Regions from separate parts of the Streptomyces sp. NBC_01476 genome, predicted to be linked through region 1. Evidence: riboswitches for the same ligand, from Rfam matches in the RefSeq annotation. Region 1 holds a riboswitch; the other holds the start of a gene.
What was found. Region 1 has a riboswitch for cobalamin ahead of metE (5-methyltetrahydropteroyltriglutamate--homocysteine S-methyltransferase). Riboswitches for the same ligand answer to the same signal wherever they lie in the genome.

Region 1 (6,570 bases):
GGGTGGCCACGGTGGCGCCGAGCGGCGCCACGTCACGTACGGACATCGCAGTACCCCTCCCTCCGGTCCTTCGCACTACCCGGAGAACGCCCGCAGGGCGGAAATCCCTTCCGTCAGCCTGCCCACTGATACCGGACCGCAATGACCGGCCGGCGAAAGAACCGGTACGGACCCCGGGGCGCGGCTGCCGCACCCCGGGGTCCGTGACGACCGCCGTACGCCGGTCTCAGACCACCGCACGGGGCAGCCGGGTGCTCAGGGCCGTCGTCGCCACCACCGTCAGCAACTGGGCCAGCAGCGTCCAGACCAGGGCGTCCCGGATACCCACCGACGTGGAGAGGGTCAAGAAGAGCGTGCCGAGGGTCGCCACGCCCAGCGCCAGGCTGGACTGCTGGGTGGTGGCCAGTGAACCGCCGCCCACTCCGGCCTGGGCCGGCGGCACCTCGCTGAGCACGATCCGGAAGACCACCGGCAGCACGAAGCCCTGCCCGAAGCCGACCAGCACCATGCCCGGTGCCAGCGCCCAGATCCCCAGGTGCGGCCAGCCCGACAGGAAGGTGCCGGCCAGGACCAGCAGGCCGACGCCCTGGAGCAGCGACCCGCCGGTCACCGTGCGGCGGCCGAACCTGGCCACCGCCCGCGGACCCAGCAGCGAGGCGGCGAAGAACGCGGCGCACAGCGGGGCCAGCGCACCGCCCGCGGCCAGCGCCCCGAAGTGCAGGCCGTCCTGCATGGCCACCGCCAGCACGAACATGAAGCCGCCGAAGCCGATGCAGAACGGCAGGATCAGCAGCAGCCCGCTGCGGACGCTGTGGATACGGACCAGGCTCGGCGGCAGCAGCGGGCTGCCGCCGGTGCGTTCACCGTGCCGCTCCACCGCCACGAAGGCCGCGGCGGCGAACGGTGAGATGCCGAGCAGCACCCACGACCAGAGCGGCCAGCCGGCCGCGCGGCCCTCGGTGAGCGGCAGCAGCAGGGTGATCAGGGTCACCGCGAGCAGCACCGTGCCGGACCGGTCGATCCGTGCCGGGTGCGCCGAGCGGGTCTCCGGCACCGAGCGCAGCGCCAGCACCAGGGCCACCGCGGCGATCGGTACGTTCACCAGGAAGATCGAGCGCCAGCCGCTGCCGGCGATGTCCGCGGAGACCAGCACGCCGCCGAGCACCTGCCCGACGACGCTGGCGATACCGGCGGTGGCGCCGTAGTAGCTGAGCGCCTTGCCGCGGCTGCTGCCGGAGGTGGCGGACTGGATGGTGGCCAGCGCCTGCGGGAGGAGCAGCGCGGAGGCGGCGCCCTGGGCGACGCGGGCGGCCACCAGCGTCCAGGCGCTGGGGGCCAGTCCGCAGGCCAGCGAGGTCAGGGCGAAGGTTGCCAGACCCCACAGGAAGAGATTGCGGCGGCCGAACATGTCGCCGAGCCGGCCGCCGAGCACCAGCAGCACCGCGTAGGCGACGCCGTAGCCGGCGACCACCATCTCCAGGACCGCGGGGCCCGCGTCCAGGTCGCGGTCGATGGTGGGCAGGGCGACGTTGACGATGAAGAAGTCGACCATCGGCAGGGCCGCGCCGAGCAGCACGGTGAGCAGGCCGAGCGCGCTGAGCGTCGGGGCGGGGACCTTGGACGCCTTGGTGGGTGTCTCGGTGGACGCCTTGGCGGGCGCCTTGGTGGGCGCTGAACGTGACGAGGGTGACGGGGACGGAGCGGGGGTGGGTGCGCCGATGCGGGTCACGCGCGGCAGCACCTCGGCCCGGGAGGTCAAAGTGGGGTCCATTCGGTCGGTCACATGGTTCAGACTGGACCTCTTCCCAAGGGGGTACCAGAGAGCGTTTATCCAGGTATACGGACCACCTGGCAACCGGCTGCCCGATGGGGCACCCTGGGAGCATGACCTCAGCCATCGACGCCGCGGCGCCATCGGCGGCCCTGACCCCGGCCGCCGTGGCCTCCGCGACGACGTCCGGCGCAGTGGCCGACGGCGGTGAGAGCCGCCGCCGCGAGCTGGCGTCCTTCCTGCGCAGCCGCCGGGAGCGGATCTCACCCGAGCAGGTCGGGCTGCCGCCGGGCCGCAGGCGCCGCACCCCCGGACTGCGCCGCGAGGAGGTCGCGCAGCTCGCCGCGGTCGGGGTGACCTGGTACACGTGGCTGGAGCAGGCCCGGGAGATCCAGGTCTCCGGGCAGGTCGCCGACGCCATCGCCCGCGCGCTGATGCTGGACCGCAACGAGCGCGGCCACCTCTTCACGCTGGCCGGCACCACCGACCCGCACCCGCTGCTCGACTGCCCCGGTATGTCACCCGCGGTGCGGGCCATGATCGACCAGCTGGAGCCGCTGCCCGCCGCGGTCATCAACAGCCGGTACGACATCATCGCGTACAACCGCACCTACGGCCGGCTGGTCACCGACCTGGACGCGCTGCCGGTCGAGGACCACAACATCATGTGGCTCTGCTTCACCGACCCGCGGTGGAAGGAGCGGATGCTGGACCGCGAGCTGAACGTCCGGCTGATGGCCGCGAAGTTCCGTGTCTCGCTGGGCCAGCACCTCGGCGAACCCGCCTGGAAGACGCTGCTCAAGCGGCTGCAGCAGGCGTCGCCGGAGTTCTGCGAGGTCTGGGAGCGGCACGAGGTCCTCCAGCCCGAGGCGCACGTCAAGCGCTACCTCAACCCCGAAGTCGGCCCGCTCGCCTTCGACTTCACCCACCTGTGGCTCGGCCCGCAGGCAGGGCCCCGGCTCACCACGTACACCCCGGCCGACGCCACCACCCGCGAGCGGCTGGAGCGGCTGCACGCCCGCATCCTGGCGGAGCAGGCGCCGGTCGCGGTCTGAGCCCGCGGCCGGGCGGGGGGCCGGGCCCCCGCCGGGGTGCCGGCCGGGCCCGCTCGGGCCCTGTCGAGCAAGGTCGGGCCCGGTCGCCGGTGAGCCGCGGTTCCGGTCGCGGCCCGGGGCGCTCTAGGCTGGCGGGTGCAGCTGGTTCGCGTCCGCCCGCCAGGCGGAAGCGTCGTAAGAGGGAACCCGGTGGGAATCCGGGACTGCCCCGCAGCGGTGAGCGGGAACGACCGCCGTCATACGCACTGGGTCCCTGCGGACCTGGGAAGCGACGGCCAGTAGGTGTGGCGCCCTGAGCCTCGGCACAGGGTCCATGTGCCCGCGAGTCCGAAGACCTGCCCGCTGCCCGCGCACGCCCGGTGCGTACGCGGAACTCCGGTGACCCCGAGGGCGGGTCGGTACGGGACGAGGCGGCACCCGAGGGTGACCCGCCGGTTCCCCCTTCGCGTCGTCGCCCGGTCCCCGGAACCGTCGGGACACCCGCTCGCGAAGGAGAGCCCCCATGACAGACCAGACCGTCACGACGCCCCGAGCCACCGTGTACGGCTATCCCCGGCAAGGCGGCGACCGGGAGCTGAAGAAGGCGATCGAGGGCTACTGGAAGGGCCGGGTCACCGCCGGCGCCCTCCGGCAGACCGCGGCCGGCCTGCGCCGCGCCAACTGGCTGCAGCTCGCAGACGCCGGCCTCGGCGAGGTGCCGACCGGCGACTTCTCGGCCTATGACCACATGCTCGACACCACCGTGATGGTCGGCGCGATCCCGGACCGGCACCGCGCCGAGGTCCGCAACGACGCGCTGGACGGCTACTTCGCGATGGCCCGCGGCACCCAGGACGCGGCGCCGCTGGAGATGACCAAGTGGTTCGACACCAACTACCACTACCTCGTACCGGAGTTGGGCCCCGATACGGAGTTCGCCGCCGATTCCACCCAGCAGGTCGCCCAGTTGCGGGAGGCGCTGGCCCTCGGGCTGTACGGCCGCCCGGTGCTGGTGGGACCGGTGACGTACCTGCTGCTGGCCAAGCCCGCCCCGGGCGTGCCCGCCGGTTTCGAACCGCTGACCCTGCTGGACCGGCTGCTCCCGGTCTACGCCCAGGTCCTCGCCGACCTGCGGGCCGCGGGCGCCGGATGGGTGCAACTCGACGAGCCGGCACTGGTGCAGGACCGCACCCCGGCAGAGCTTTCCGCCGTCGCCCGTGCCTACGCGGAACTCGGCGCGCTCACCGACCGGCCCAGGCTCCTGGTCGCCTCCTACTTCGGACGGCTCGGCGACGCCCTGCCGGTGCTGGCCAAGGCGCCGGTCGACGGTCTGGCGCTGGACTTCACCGGTCCCGGCGCCGCCAACCTCGACGGTCTGGCGGCGGCCGGCGGACTGCCGGGCAAGCGGCTGGTCGCCGGCGTGGTGGACGGCCGCAACGTATGGATCAACGACCTGAGCGCGTCGCTGAAGACGCTGGGCACCCTGCTCGGCCTCGCCGGCCGGGTCGACGTCGCCGCCTCCTGCTCGCTGCTGCATGTGCCGCTCGACGTCACCGCCGAGAAGGACATCGACCCACGGATCGCCCGCTGGCTGGCCTTCGCCCGGCAGAAGACCGCCGAGATCGTCACCCTGGCCACCGGACTCGCACGCGGCACCGGCTCCATCGAGGCCGAACTGACCGCCAACAAGAGCGACTTGGCGGACCGGGCGCGCTCTTCGCTGATCCACGACCCGGCGGTACGGGCCCGCGCCGCGGCCGTCGGCGACGACGACCACCACCGCGCCGAGCCGTACGCGAAGCGCACCGTCGGCCAGCGGCTGCGGCTCAACCTGCCGCCCCTGCCGACCACCACCATCGGTTCCTTCCCGCAGACCGACGATCTGCGGGCGGCCCGCGCCGACCTGCGGGCCGGCCGGATCGACGCGGAAGGGTACGAGGAGCGGATGGCGGCCGCCGTCCGCGAGGTCATCGCCTTCCAGGAAGCGGCCGGCCTCGATGTCCTGGTGCACGGCGAACCCGAACGCAACGACATGGTCCAGTACTTCGCCGAGCAGCTCAGCGGCTACCTCGCCACCCGGCACGGCTGGGTCCAGTCCTACGGCACCCGCTACGTGCGCCCGCCGATCCTGGCCGGTGACATCTCCCGGCCCGGGCCGATGAGCGTGCGCTGGACGACGTACGCGCAGTCGCTCACCGCGCGCCCGGTCAAGGGCATGCTCACCGGGCCCGTCACGATGCTCGCCTGGTCCTTCGTCCGTGACGACCAGCCGCTCGCCGACACCGCCCGCCAGGTCGCGCTCGCGCTGCGCGACGAGGTCGCCGATCTGGAGGCGGCCGGCACGGCGGTGATCCAGGTGGACGAGCCCGCGCTGCGTGAGACCCTGCCGCTGCGAGCCGCCGACCGGCCGGCGTATCTGGCGTGGGCCACCGAGGCGTTCCGTCTCACCACCAGCGGGGTGCGGGCCGACACCCAGATCCACACCCACATGTGCTACGCCGAGTTCGGCGACATCGTGCAGGCCATCGACGATCTTGACGCGGATGTGATCAGCCTGGAGGCCGCCCGCTCCCACATGCAGGTCGCGGGCGAACTGGCGGCGCAGGGCTACCCCCGTGAGGCCGGGCCCGGTGTCTACGACATCCACTCGCCCCGCGTTCCGGACACCGCCGAGGTGACCGCCTTGCTGCGCAAGGGACTTGAGGCCATCCCGGCGGACCGTCTGTGGGTCAACCCCGACTGCGGCCTGAAAACCCGCGGCTGGCCGGAAACGCGGCGCTCCCTCGAACATCTGGTAGCCGCGGCCCGCGAGCTGCGTACCACCCTGACCGCGGACGCCTGACCGCGGGCCGGGGAGCCCCCCGGGCCTCGGTTCGGGACGGTGGGGTTCGGGGCCCGCAGCCCCGGGCGGCGAGTTGGGGGCCGTGGGTTCCGGACCGTCGGTCTCGCGTCTCGGTCCCGGACCCCGGTTTCCGGGCGGTGGGTTCGGGGCCACGGGGTCACTGTGCTCAGCGCCGGGCGGCGGAATGGGGGCCGTCCGTCCCGGGTCCCCGGTCGCGGGCCCTGGTTCCGGCGTTCAGTCCTGAGGGGTCAGCGTTGCCATGATGCGGTCGAGGGCGGCGAGGTCGGCGGGCGGGAGGGCGAGCAGCGCCGGGGGAGGGGTGCCGAGGATGGTGTCCGCCCGGGCGGCGGCCCGCCTGCCCTCCTCCGTGGCGGAGACGATCTTGCCGCGGCGGTCGGTGGGGTGCTGGCGGCGCTCCACCAAGCCGCGCTTCTCCAGGTCGTCCACCACCAGGGTGAGGTAGGGGCGGTCCGAGGCCAGCTCGGCGGCGAGTTCGCTCAGCCGGGCCGGCGCGGTGGCCACCCGGCGCAGCGCCTTGACCCGGAAGAAGCTCATCCCGAGGGCGTCGGCGGTCTCCTTGCGGCGCTCGTTCCGCTCCAGCACGAGGGCCCGCAGCCCCCGCCAGACCCGCCCGGCGGCCTCGGCGTCTCCGGCTCCCGCCGGGGTACCAGCGCCCCTGGGTGCCTCGGCTTCCGACGTCCCGTCAGTGGCCTCCGCGCCCCGGGCCCCCGACGCAGCGCCGGCGACCGGGCCCCCAGGGGCGACCGGTTCCGGGTCGCCGACCGGGTCGGTGTCGGCAACCGGTTCCGCAACGCCGAGTGGTCCCGTGCCGCGGGCCGATCCCGTGGCCGCGGTCGGGTCGGCACCCGCGGCCGCTTCCGTAGCGCCCACCGGTTCCGCAGCCGCGGCCGGGTCGGTGCCCG
Region 2 (6,570 bases), 760 kb from region 1:
CGAAGTCGCTGAAGTCGTCCTCGCCCGGCTGCTCGTCCACGTGCAGGTCGTGGTGGAGTTCGGCGGCCCGCACCAGGGTCCAGATCCGGCTGCGGATCGCCGGCGCCTTCGCCGGGTCGAGATCGTTCACCATGGCGTACTCGTCGAGCAGTTGCTCCAGCTTCGCCAGGTCGCCGTAGGAGTCGGCGCGGGCCATCGGCGGTACCAGGTGGTCCACCACGGTGGCGTGGCCGCGCCGCTTGGCCTGGGTGCCCTCGCCCGGGTCGTTGACGATGAACGGGTAGACCAGGGGGAGTTCACCCAGTACGGCGTCCGGCGCGCAGCCCGCGGACAGGCCGAGTCCCTTGCCGGGCAGCCACTCCATGGTGCCGTGCTTGCCGAGGTGGACGATGGCGTCGGCGCCGAAGGTGTGGTCGAGCCAGCGGTACGAGGCCAGGTAGTGGTGCGAGGGCGGCATGTCGGGGTCGTGGTAGATCGCGATCGGGTTCTCCCCGAAGCCGCGCGGCGGCTGGATCATGATCACCACATTGCCGAACCGCAGGGACGCCAGCACGATGTCCTCGCCGTCCACGTAGAGCGAACCGGGCGGCTCGCCCCAGTGGGTGAGCATGCCGGCCCGCAACTCCTCGTCCAGCGTGCCGAACCAGCGCCGGTAGTCGGCCACCGGCACCCGGGCGGGCGCGGCGGCCAGCTGCTCCTCGGTCAGCCACTCCACGTCGTGGCCGCCGGCCGCGATCAGCCGGTGGATCAGCTCGTCGCCGTCGTCGGGGAAATCACCGGTGGTGTACCCCGCCGCGCGCAGGGCGTGCAGCAGCCGGACGGCGGAGGCGGGCGTGTCGAGGCCGACCGCGTTGCCGACCCGGGAGTGCTTCGTCGGGTACGCGGTGAAGACCAGGGCGATTTTCTTCTCGGCGTTGGGGGTGTACTTCAAGGCCGCGTGCCGCACCGCGATCCCGGCGACCCGCGCGGCGCGCTCCGGATCGGCCACGTACACCGGCACATCGCCCTCGCCGGTCTCCTTGAAGGAGAACGGCACGGTGATCAGCCGGCCGTCGAACTCCGGGATCGCCACCTGCATCGCCGCGTCCATCGGGGACAGGGCCGCGTTCGACTCCTGCCAGGTCTTGCGGGAGGAGGTCAGGCACAGCCCCTGGATGACCGGCACGTCGAGGTCGGCGAGCGCCCCGATGTCCCAGGTCTCGTCGTCGCCGCCCGCGCTCGCCTCGGACGCGACCGTGCCGCCCGCCGCCAGCACTGTGGTGATGATCGCGTCGGCCCGGCCCAGCAGGTCGTACAGGCCGTCGCCGTCGGGTGCCCCGTCGGACGCGGCCTCCGCCGTCCGCTGCGTCTCCGCCAGGCCGCGCAGCGAACCGCAGTACACCGGCAGCGCGTTGGCGCCCTTCGCCTCGATCGCCTCGCACAGGGTCTCCACGAAGCCGGTGTTGCCGGAGAGTTCGTGTGCCCGGTAGAAGAGCACCGCGACCGTCGGCCGGCCGTCCCGCTGGGCGAAGGACCCGTGCCGGCCGAACTCCGGCATGGCGTGCGGTGGTTCGAAGCCCTCCCCGCTCATCAGCACGGTGTCGGAGAGGAAACGGGCGAGTTCGGCGAGGTTGCCGGGACCGCCGGCCACCAGATAGCGCAGCGCCTCCGCGACGACGCCGGCCGGCACCGACGACAGCGCCATCAGCTCCGCGTCGGGCACCGGCTCGCCGCCCAGCAGCACCGTCGGCACGCCCGAGGCGGCCAGCACCTCAAGACCGCGCTCCCAGGCGCGGCGCCCGCCCAGCAGCCGGACGACCGCCAGGTCCGCCCCGTCCAGCAGGGCCGGCAGTTCGCTGTCCGGGTCCACCCGCGAGGGGTTGCCGATGCGGTACGCGGCTCCGGCGGCGGCCCGCGCCGCGAGCAGGTCGGTGTCGGCGGTGGACAGCAGCAGAACGGTGGTCATGGTGCCCCCGGTGCGATGAAGGGGAGGCCGGCGGGCGCGCCGTCCTCGATGAGCCGCAGCAGTGCGGCGGTGTCCATGTGCTCCTCGACCAGGTCGCCGAGCAGGTCCAGCTGCGCCTCGCGCAGCGCCTCGAAGGACGTGTCCGGCGCCGGTACGAACCGCCGGCCGGCGACCGCCGCCACCTCGCGCAGGAACGCCCGGCGGAAGGCGTCGCTCTCCAGCGAACCGTGCCAGTGCGTGCCCCAGACCGCGCCGACCCGGCAGCCGTCCAGGAACTCCTCGCCGCCACCGAGCAGTTCGGCCACCCCGTGGTGGATCTCGTAACCCGCCACCGGCTCGCCGTAGGCGCTGCCCACCGGCCGGGCCAGCGTCTTGCCGGCCGCGAACCTGACCCGCACCGGCAGCAGTCCGAGGCCCGGGACCGTACCCGCCCTCGACTCCACGTCGTCGTCGATGCGTTCGGCGAGCATCTGGAAGCCGCCGCACACCCCGAGCACCGGGCGGCCCTCCGCGGCACGCCGCCGGATCGCGTCGGCGAGGCCCCGGGCGTGCAGCCATTCCAGCGCGCGGACAGTGCCGCGGGTGCCGGGCAGCACCACCAGGTCGGCGTCCGCCAGCTCCTGCGGGCGGTCCACGAACCGGACGACGACGCCCGGTTCCGCGGCGAGGGCATCCACGTCGGTGAAGTTGGACATCAGGGGGACCGCGGCGACCGCGACTCGCAGCAGGTCCTGGCCGTGCGGGGCAGCCACCACCGACGCGCGGACGGCGCCGCGCAGCGACACCCGCAGGCCGTCCTCCTCGTCGATGCCGAGCCCGTGGGTGTACGGCAGCACGCCGAGGGTGGGGCGGCCGGTGAGCCCCCGCAGCATGTCGAGGCCGGGCTGGAGCAGGGCCGGGTCGCCGCGGAATTTGTTGACGACATAGCCGCAGATCAGGGCCTGGTCGGCGGGGGAGAGCAGGGCGGTGGTGCCGAAGAAGGAGGCGAAGACCCCGCCCCGGTCGATGTCGCCCACCACCAGGGTGGGCAGGTGGGCGCGGCGGGCCAGGGCCATGTTGACGATGTCGGTGCGGCGCAGATTGATCTCGGTGGGGCTGCCGGCGCCCTCGCAGATCACGGCGTCGTAGGCGGCCCCCAGCTCCTCCAGGCACCCCACCACGGTGTCGAGCAACTCGGCCTGCCGGCCGCCGTGGTAGCCGCGGGCGCTCAGCTCGCCGACCGCCGTGCCCAGCACGATCACCTGGCTGCTCCGGTCGCTGCCGGGCTTGAGCAGCACCGGGTTCATCAGCGCGGTGGGTTCCACCCGGGCGGCCCGCGCCTGCATGGCCTGCGCCCGGCCGATCTCGGCGCCCTCCTTCGTCACGAAGGAGTTCAGCGACATGTTCTGGCCCTTGAACGGGGCGACCCGCACGCCCTGGCGGACCAGGTAGCGGCAGATCCCCGCGGTGAGCACGCTCTTGCCGGCGTCACTGGTCGTACCGGCGATCAGCAGTCCCTTCACCGGATGCCCCCTCGCTGCCGCGGCCGTGCCGGCACGGCGGCGAACCCCGGCCGGCCGGACCTGCGGCGGCCGGCGACCGCGGAGGCGGCGACGCAGACGGCCAGGGCAAGGGCGTTGACCCGCCGGGACAGGCGGACGGCGCGTTCGATGTCCGGCGGGCCGGGCGGGGAGAAGCAGGCCCCCATGACCGGGCGGTGCTCGGTGCGGCCCGCGTAGGACAGGGTGCCGCCCAGGCGGAGCCGGAGGGCGCCGGCGAACGCGGCTTCCACCGGGCCCGCGTTGGGGCTGGGATGGCGGCGGGCGTCCTGCCGCCAGGTGCGCAGCGCGGCGCGGGGCGCGCCCCCGGCCAGCACCGCGAGGCAGGCGGTGAGGCGGGCCCCCGGGTAGCCCAGCACGTCGTCGAGGCGGGCCGCGGCCCAGCCGAAGCGCAGATGGCGGGGGGATTTGTGGCCGACCATGGCGTCCAGGGTGTTGGCCGCGCGGAAGCCCACCAGTCCCGGCACCCCGCCGAGGGCGCCCCAGACCAGCGCCCCCACCACGGCGTCCGAGGTGTTCTCGGCGACCGACTCGACCACCGCCCGGGCGATCCCGTCGGCGTCCAGCCCCTGCGGGTCCCGTCCGCACAGATGCGGAAGCCGCCGCCGGGCCGCCGCGAGATCCCCCGCCTCCAGCGCCGCCGCCACCAGCCGCGCCTCGCGGGCCAGCGACGTACCGCCCAGCACCGACCAGGTGGTGAGCGCGGTGAGCCCGGCCGACAGCACAGGGGAGCCGCGCAGCGCCCGCCCGGCGAGCGCGGCGCAGCCCAGCGCCCCGCCGAAGCTCAGCGCGGCGAAGGCCGCGCCGCTGCCGCGGTCGTCCCGCCACATCCGGCGCTCCAGCGCGCCCGCCGCCCGGCCGAACCCCGCGACCGGGTGGCCGCGGCGCGGGTCGCCCGCGACGAGATCGCCGAGAAAGCCGAGCGTGGCACCGTACGCGAACACGCGATCGGCACGCATCAGCTCAGACCGCCGTCACGCTCCGGGCGGGAAAAGGACCGTAAGGCCGTTCACAGAGACGTTCGCGTACGCGCGTGCCGGGCATGGCATGGGTCCTCACTCAGGGTCCGCGCCCTGGCTCGACGTGACCGGCGGTGAGAGTCTCCTGGCTCCCGGATCAACGCACTCCCGGTCTTCCAGCCGGACCAGCCGGCCGTGACGTTCGGGTTGGGAGTGCACTCCCCGGTGACAGTGGCGGGACCGCGCCGGATTCGCACCGGACTTCCTCTCCTGCCGCCGTATGGCTCCCGGCAGTTCACCACGCCCGCCAAAGCCCGTCAACCTGCCCTTGACCTGCGGGGACGGAGTGTGGTGAGCGGCACACGCGCCGGCCGCGCCGGCCGGGGGGTCAGGAGACGATCAGGTCGATGCCGTAGCCGACCGCCGCCGCGCAGGCGGCGAAGCACAGGCAGGCGCCGGTACGGGTGAGCGCCGCGGTCTGCCGGGAGAGGCCGACCACGCCGAGGGTGAAGACGCCGACCAGGCCGACGGTGGCGACGAGGGTGACGGCGAAGACGCTGCCGAGGGCGTGCCAGTCGATGCTCATAACAGGGGTCCTCAGCGGTTCAGGCCGTGGTCGGCGTGGTGGTGGGGGTGGCCGGCGGCGGGATGACCGCCGCGATCGCCGCGGACCCGGCGGCCGGCAGCGGGGCGGCGGCGGTGGGCGCCACCGGAAGCCGCGCGGGCTCCGTGGCCGCCACGTCATTGACGTTCGCGTAGGTGACCGGCCGGCGCCTGGACGCCGCCCACACCGCCGCGCAGCCCGCCAGGCCGATCACCGCGACCGCGGCGATACCCCAGTTCCCGCGGTCCGCCAGCAGCGCGGCCCCCGCGGCGACCAGTCCCGCGGCGGGCAGGGTGAGGCCCCAGGCCACGACCATCCGGCCTGCGGTGCCCCAGCGCACCACCGACCCGCGCCGCCCCACGCCCGCGCCGAGCACCGCGCCCGAGCAGACCTGGGTGGTGGACAGGGCGAACCCGAGGTGGGAGGAGGTGAGGATGGTGACGGCCGCGCCGGTCTGCGCGCTGAAGCCCTGCTGCGGTTCGATGTCGGTGAGCCCGCGGCCCATGGTGCGGATGATCCGCCAGCCGCCGAGATAGGTGCCCAGCGCTATCGCGCTGCCCGCGGTGACGATGACCCACAGCGGCGGGTCGGAGTCCGGGGCGATGGCGCCGCCGGTGATCAGTGCCAGGGTGATGACACCCATGGTCTTCTGCGCGTCATTGGTGCCGTGGGCGAGCGAGACCAGGGCGGCGGAGGCGATCTGCCCGGCCCGGTACCCCTTGGCGGTCGCCCCGGGGTCGGCCCTGCGGCCGAGCCGGTAGCTGAGACGGGTGGCGAGCATCGCGGCCAGACCGGCCACGACGGGCGCCGCCACCGCCGGGATCAGCACCTTCATGACGACCGCGTCGCCGTTCACCCCGTGGGTGCCGACGGAGACGAGGGTGGCGCCGATCAGGCCGCCGAAGAGGGCGTGCGAGGAACTGGACGGCAGGCCGGCCAGCCAGGTCAGCAGATTCCACAGGATCGCCCCGACCAGCCCGGCGAAGATCACCTCGGGTCTGATGCCGGCCGACTCGTCCACGATGCCGCCGGAGATCGTCTTGGCGACCTCGACCGAGAGGAAGGCACCGACCAGGTTGAGGACCGCGGACATGCCCACCGCGACCCGGGGCCCCATGGCACCGGTCGAGATGGTGGTGGCCATCGCGTTCGCGGTGTCGTGGAAACCGTTCGTGAAGTCGAACACGAGTGCGGTGACGATCACGATTCCGATCAGGAGCGTGATGTGTTCCATGGACCCAGGATTCGTTCGGTTGGGCAGGGGCGAGCTGACCGTACGGATCATTGGTGAACGGGAGGTTAACTGTCAGCGTACTCACGGTGCTGACGTGAATCGGCCATGAACGGTGCGATAACGCCGGACGGCCGCCACCGGGCGCCGTGGTGTACGGGGGCCGCCGCGCATAATGCCTCTGCGGCAGCGAGCGAGACGAACCACGACGGACGAGCGAGGTGGCCGACGGTGCAGGACGCGGTGGAACAGACCTGGTCGGACCTGCTGGCCACGGCCCGGCGCAGCGTCGC

Region 2: linked by a shared signal. The riboswitch ahead of OG552_RS07645 (cobalamin biosynthesis protein) and the one ahead of metE (5-methyltetrahydropteroyltriglutamate--homocysteine S-methyltransferase) in region 1 are both predicted to bind cobalamin.

What each region holds. Positions count from the first base shown of each region.
Region 1 covers NZ_CP109446.1:2,495,419-2,501,988, reverse strand. Annotated here, with positions in the region: gene OG552_RS11275 (hypothetical protein) at 1-46, opposite strand, end outside; gene OG552_RS11270 (MFS transporter) at 227-1,771, opposite strand; gene OG552_RS11265 (helix-turn-helix transcriptional regulator) at 1,885-2,826, shown strand; cobalamin riboswitch at 2,952-3,183, shown strand; gene metE (5-methyltetrahydropteroyltriglutamate--homocysteine S-methyltransferase) at 3,329-5,647, shown strand; gene OG552_RS11255 (MarR family winged helix-turn-helix transcriptional regulator) at 5,882-6,250, opposite strand.
Region 2 covers NZ_CP109446.1:1,737,149-1,743,718, reverse strand. Annotated here, with positions in the region: gene cobN (cobaltochelatase subunit CobN) at 1-1,945, opposite strand, end outside; gene OG552_RS07650 (cobyric acid synthase) at 1,942-3,447, opposite strand; gene OG552_RS07645 (cobalamin biosynthesis protein) at 3,444-4,442, opposite strand; cobalamin riboswitch at 4,581-4,710, opposite strand; gene OG552_RS07640 (hypothetical protein) at 4,831-5,028, opposite strand; gene OG552_RS07635 (inorganic phosphate transporter) at 5,048-6,280, opposite strand; gene OG552_RS07630 (class II aldolase/adducin family protein) at 6,386-6,570, shown strand, end outside.